2 regions of the Psychrobacillus sp. FSL K6-1415 genome follow, and region 2 is predicted to be linked to the other one. Evidence: predicted binding sites of a transcription regulator. Region 2 holds the regulator's gene; the other holds the start of a gene.
The links. Region 2 encodes NrdR, which represses ribonucleotide reductase genes. Its sites were predicted from a motif close to AACACNATATATNGTGTT; they were not measured.
Positions count from the first base shown of each region.

Region 1: a site for NrdR is predicted at 2,214-2,231, ahead of MKY60_RS11660 (vitamin B12-dependent ribonucleotide reductase). Genes of this name have one in related genera too.

Region 1 covers NZ_JBBOOQ010000001.1:2,475,378-2,478,808, forward strand. The annotation lists gene MKY60_RS11660 (vitamin B12-dependent ribonucleotide reductase) at 1-2,182, opposite strand, end outside; gene MKY60_RS11665 (lipoate--protein ligase family protein) at 2,342-3,178, opposite strand; gene MKY60_RS11670 (rhodanese-like domain-containing protein) at 3,281-3,431, shown strand, end outside.
Region 2 covers NZ_JBBOOQ010000001.1:2,735,686-2,739,116, forward strand. The annotation lists gene dnaI (primosomal protein DnaI) at 1-86, opposite strand, end outside; gene MKY60_RS12965 (replication initiation and membrane attachment family protein) at 96-1,451, opposite strand; gene nrdR (transcriptional regulator NrdR) at 1,524-1,988, opposite strand; gene speD (adenosylmethionine decarboxylase) at 2,107-2,490, opposite strand; gene MKY60_RS12980 (glyceraldehyde-3-phosphate dehydrogenase) at 2,690-3,431, opposite strand, start outside.

The sequences.
Region 1 (3,431 bases), 260 kb from region 2:
GAATTATACATTGTACGTCTGCGTGTGCTTCTGGAGCAAGTTCCATAGCAGTAACGAACCAATTTGGAAGATTTTCTTCTTCTGCTGTTTCATTGCTCTCTAAATATTCTTGTACAATATCTGCTTTTACCTCGATGAATTTACCTAGACGTCCACTTCTGTAATAAGTGAATGAATAATAAGGCTCAAGTCCAGTAGAAACGCCTACCATTGTTCCAGTAGAACCAGTAGGTGCAACTGTTAATAAATGAGAATTTCGAATACCATTTTCTAAAATAGAGTTTCGAATGTCTTCTGGCATTGAACTCATAAATCCAGTTTCCGTAAATGCTTTACGTAAACGATTCGTTTCCTCTTCTGTTTCACCAGTTAGGAATGGGAAGCTTCCACGCTCTACAGCAAGTTCTGCTGATGTTTCATAAGCAGCAATCGCAATTGTTTTAAAGATTTCGTCCACTAAAACATTACCTTCATCAGAACCATATTCTTTTTCACAATAAATTAACAAATCGGCAAGACCCATCACACCTAAACCTACACGTCTTTCACCAAGTGCTTGTACTTTGTTTTCTTCTAAGAAATATGGAGTAGCATCAATTACGTTATCTTGCATGCGTACGCCCACACGGACTGTTTCTTTTAATGCTTCATAATCGACTGTTTTTGTGTCTTTATTTGCAAATTGTGCTAAATTCACAGCAGCCAAGTTACATACAGAATATGGAGCAAGCGGTTGTTCGCCACAAGGATTAGTTGCGACGACTTTTTGTCCGTATGCTGTTGCATTCGTTTTTTCATTAGCATTGTCAATGAAGAAAACACCTGGTTCAGCTGAATAAGTTGCACAAATGTTAATCAAATTCCATAGCTCTTTCGCTTTTACAGTGCGATAAGTACGAACTTCGTAGCCCATTCTTTCCCATTCACGAACATCACCAATTTTATGCCAATTTTCATTGTAGAATTTCATCTCTTCTGGAGAATAAGCTTCGGTTGCTGGGAAACGCAATTCAAAGTCGCCGTCTTCCTCTACAGCCTTCATAAAGTCATCCGTAAGCGTAACGGAGATGTTTGCACCAGTCAAAAACTCGGAATTATGAACAGAATAAGTTCCGCCATCACGTAATTTTGTTTCCGCATCACGAATTATCTCACTATTAAATCCACCTAAACCTGGAATTGCTTTATAATTTATAATTCCTTGATACATAGCTTCTTCCTGAATTGTTAGGGGTTTGAATTTAAGCTTGTCCTTCGCTAGTTGTTTAATCGTTTCATCATTCGTATTTTCAATCAAGAAACGCAGAATACGAGGATTTTGCATTTTCGAAATTATAAATTCTGCAATATCAGGATGCCAATCTGCTAGCATTATCATTTGTGCGCCTCTCCGTGATCCACCTTGTTCAACAAGATGAGTCAGTTTAGCAATATCATCTAACCATGAAACAGAACCAGATGATTTTCCGTTCACTCCGCGAGCTAAAGTATTTCTAGGTCTTAGAGTAGAACCATTTGTACCAACTCCACCACCACGGCTCATAATTTCCATTACTTGCTTACGGTGATCACTGATTCCTTCACGAGAATCTGCAACGAATGGCATTACATAACAGTTGAAATAAGTTACATCTGTTCCTGTTCCTGCACCGTACAGTACTCGTCCGGCTGGGATAAATTTCAAAGAAACTAGTTGTTGATAGAATTTCTCAAACCATTCTCCACGTTTTTCTTCTGTTTCTTCTACAGATGCGAGTCCTGTTGCATTTCTTTTGGCAATTTGCTCGTAATAAACTTCAAGAGGTTTTTCAATGACACTTAAAGGACGAGTAATAATTCCAGACTCGATTTTAGCAGCATCGTCAATTGCACTTCGGTAATCTTCCTCTATTTGCACCTCAGCTGTTTTTGCTTGTTCGTTAATAGAGACGATATAGCCCAGTCCACGTGCTGGGAATTTAGGATCTTCTTTCACGGTTAGAACGACAAAATCGCCCTCTTTTAACGTTTTCTTTTCTGTATCCTTAAAAGAATAGCGATCAATCATGACAAGTCTCGACACACCTTTATGTGTAAGTGTCATATCTTGCGTAATAGGATGAACTTGTGGAAATAATTGAATATCTTTGTTTAGTGCTTCGACATTTAAAGTAAGTTTGGTTTCATTTTTGGCTGTCACCATTTACTCTTCCTCCTTTCTACAAATTGCGATTGACACAATATGTAGTGGTTTTAATAATAATACGACACAATATGTAGAAGGTAAAGCAAATTGATTAGGGATTTTAAATATAAGAACTAATTTCCTATATTTCATTTTTGCTATAAGACATTGTTACTTTTATTTTTTAAAATTCCATTCATCATTGTCATACCTTGTCGCTTCTAGTTCTTTTACGTAAGTTTGTTGTTCTTCTGTTAATGTATATTCAACCAATTCAATCTCCAAAGCATCAGCAAATCCTTTTTTAAAGGCAACTTTACATTCTTCAATCGTTATCGGTTTTGATATTATTTTGTTAATAGAGACAGCTTTTTGAGATAGGCCTTTCCTCACTCTATTTCTTACCTCGTCAGAAGTAAATTTAAACGTTTCAATTAACTTATCTTCATCGAGGTCAAGTAAAATCGCACCATGTTGTAGAATAACACCTTTTTGCCTTGTTTGAGCACTTCCAGCCACTTTTTTTCCTTCTACCACAAGTTCATACCAACTCGGTGCATCAAAACATACTGCGGATTTTGGTTTTTTTAAATTTTCTTTTTGTTCCTCTGTATTTGGAATAGAAAAATAAGCGTTTAAACCAAGGTTTTGAAATCCTAATAGTAAACCTTCACTAATAACACGATAAGCTTCTGTTACAGTAGCAGGCATACTTGGGTAACTCTCTGTAACGATCACACTGTATGTAAGTTCGTGTTCGTGAAGCACCCCTCTTCCTCCAGTAGGTCTACGAACAAAACCTAGTCCTAATCTTTTCACTGCATCCATATCAATCTCTTTTTCTACGGTTTGAAAATAACCAATTGATAATGTAGCTGGATTCCATTCGTAAAATCTAATAACTGGCGGAATAAGCCCTTCACTATGCCAATCAAGTAATGCTTCATCCATCGCCATGTTATAAGATGGACTACAGGGTCCAGAATTTATGAAGTACCATTTTGCCTTTTCCACCTTAATCTCTCCCTTCACAACGAGTATCATTTTATCAAATAGATTGAATTGTATCTAGCACTTCTTTTATAATGAATAGGAAACATAGAAAGGGGAAAGACCGTGTTAGAATTATTGTATTTTGTCATTGCTATACTCGTTGTACTTTTAGTCTATGCTGGAATCTCGGCATACCGTTTAAAAAAAATTGTTACTAACCTCACGCAAGAGCAATTCATTGAAGGCTATCGTAAAGCCCAACTGATTGATGTTC
Region 2 (3,431 bases):
TCTAAGACTTCCTTTTTCATATCGTTTAGTCGAGTAGTAAATTCAGGTGATACAACTCTCTTGAGGGTTTCATTAATACGTTCCATACTTGTCACCTACCTTTTCAACATGCCTAACTCTGCTAATAATTTTTGACGTTCTTCATCGATATTTTGAATACCATTCGTAGTTTTACCTGATGATTTCTTTGTTTCTCCATCTTTCTTATAAAACCAATCAGGCACTTTTTCCTCGCGCGTCGGCTTTTTTGTATATGTTTTTTGTGGAGAGCCTTCATTTTTCCATTTTACATACTGTTCGTGTTCGTTCCTAGCAAGCTCCATCGCTTCTTTGGCTGTTTTGACATCTTTCCGCATCCAATGAGAAGCAATTTTCTCCGCATAATTTTTCGTGAGTTTCATGTCTGTACGCAATAATACATATTGTAACAAAACATTAACAACTCCGATCGGCATTTTGAAGTGAGTTACAAAATGATTAGCTAACTGAACATCCGCGAGAATTGGCTCTTTTCCGTTTGCGATATCCTTTAATACTGACACCGGTGGCGTTGTTTCTAAATAATGGATTAACTCACCTTCCTTCGTTAAGGGTTGAGCGGATTCCAAAGATACAACTTGTTTTTCAATCTTCTCTATTACAGGCGCAACTTTGGAAACAGTAAGTTTGTAATAATCCGAACATGCTTTTTTTAATCTAGCTTCTGAAAGATGTAATTCATCATCTAACGCAAGAATAACTACTTTTTGCATTTCCACTGGACTTAATTTATATAAAAAGGCGAGTTTTGCAATTACTTCTCTCGCTTCTATTGTCATCGCTGATTTAGGTACTAATTGCTCAGAAAGTCCCTCTTGAAGTAATGAAAAATCAAATTGATCATAATAAAATGGAACAGCTGATTTCCTTTCCTTCGATACGAAAGTGTCATCGTAAGATAGAGAATTATCCATTTTGGAGGATGGTTTAAATACATCCATAAATGTTCTAGAGACGTCATTAAAACCATCATTCCAATTGGAGTTTTGAATAAAACGATTACGTAATTGTTTAAAAGCATTTTCACCAACTTTATTTAGCAAAAACATGGATAGTAATGGATCTTTTAAAAATGACTCTGCATCTAATGGTGCCGAAAGATCATAATGGAATATATTCCCTTCATCCATCGTTTTTTTCCATGTACGTAGAAGACCAATTGCCTCAAGAGCAAGACGAGCTTGAAAAACTTTACCTATAGGCATCCCGAGAACATTCATCAGTTGGTAATGCGACCATCTCTCACTGCTTTTTTGTTCTCCTTCTGCCCAAAGTGTTAAATACAAGCTAATACTTTCTGCTCCAACTAACGGCTGATAAAACAAAGTTAGCAATTGCCGATCATAATCTGATAAAGAATATGGTAAGCGAATCATATACAAATCTGCTGGCTGTAGCTCTTTATATAACATCGACAATTGTATCTACTCCCCTTTAGAATATATTAAAATATAGAGCGCTGTTTCACAAAATGATACTTCAATTTATAATGAAGGATTTTTCTTTAAAATTTCCTTTAACTCATCGATAAATACATTTATATCTTTAAATTGGCGGTAAACAGAAGCAAAGCGGACATAAGCTACCTCATCTACTTCTGCAAGTTTGTCCATTACAATTTCACCGACGTCTTCCGATTTCACTTCTGCATTACCCATTCTTCGTAATTCTTTTTCAATAGAGAAAACAATATTTTCTAGTTGTTCTAATGCAACTGGTCTTTTTTCACATGCACGAATTAGCCCTCGTAACACTTTTTCACGACTAAACTCTTCTCTGGAACCATCTTTTTTTACAACGATTAATGGTGTCTCTTCTACTTTTTCAAACGTAGTAAAACGAAATCCACAATCTTCGCATTCTCTTCTTCTCCTGATTGCCTTATTGTCATCCACAGGACGAGAATCGACAACTTTTGTGCCATTGTATTGACAAGTTGGGCATCTCATATAGATCTCTCCTAATTCTTCACAGTAGTTTTATGTATCTATTATAACAATATTTTCGGGTAAAATCGAAAAAGCAGAGGAATCTCTTCCTCTGCTCACTCAGTCAGGTATAAATCTATTACGCTTGAACTGTCAATCGTGATGCAGGCTTTTTAACTGGTCCCATACCACGTGGCATTTCTAACGTTTCGCGTGTTCCAGCATTAAGAGCATCTGCTATATAGTTAGCTGCGATTGATGGATCTAAATCACCACATGTATACACATCAATGCTTGCATAACCGTGCTCTGGAAAGCTGTGAATCGTTAAATGCGATTCGGAAATAATAACGACTCCACTTACACCTTGTGGCGCAAATTTGTGAAATGCAACTTCTCTGACCTCTGCACCAGATTTTAGTGCAGCATCAACAAATGTTTGCTCGATAAATTGCATATCGTTAAGTTTGTCGAAATCGCACTCCCATAGTTCTGCAATAATGTGACGTCCCATTGTTTCCAATGTCCGTTTCCCCCTTTGATAAGTTTTATTTTTAACCTCAAAGTTGACTACCACGGGGGAAAGTTAGTCCAAAGAGGTCCTAACCCTTTAAGTAGTCGGTGTACAAGTAAAGTAACACGATTCTCATTATATGTTGTTTTATTGAAATATGCAAGAAATAATTAACCTCTTTCTAATCGCTAGAAAGAGGTTTGGATAATTATAGAGATAAAGCTACTTTTTTAGTAAGGTCAACTACTCTAGCAGAGTAACCCCACTCATTATCATACCAAGCAAGAACTTTTACTTTACGGTCACCAATCACCATAGTAGTTAAACCATCCACCGTTGTAGACAGAGTTGTAGTGTTAAAGTCGATGGATACTAGAGGTTCCATCGTAATACCCAATATACCTTGCATTGTACCTTCAGATGCTTTAAGGAAAGCCTCATTAACTTCTTCTGAAGTAACATCTTTTTGCAAATCCACCACTAAGTCTACTAAAGAGACATTTGGAGTTGGTACACGTAATGCCATACCATGAATCTTCCCTTGAAGCTCTGGCAATACAAGTGTAAGTGCTTTTGCAGCTCCTGTTGAGGTAGGAATGATTGATTGACCACAGGCACGTGCACGACGTAAATCCTTATGTGGATTATCTAGATTATTTTGATCGTTTGTATATGCATGAACGGTTGTCATTAACCCATTTTCAATACCAAATGTGTCATTCAATACCTTCACTACAGGTGCTAAGCAGTTTGTTGTACAGCTTGCATTCGAAATTATATGGTGAATCGATAAATCTAACTTATCATCGTTTACTCCCATAACTATAGTTGCATCTTCATTTTTTGCAGGAGCAGTTATTATCACTTTCTTTGCACCAGCTTCAATATGTGCTTTAGCTTTTTCACCATCATTAAATTTACCAGTGGATTCAATAACAATATCCACGTTT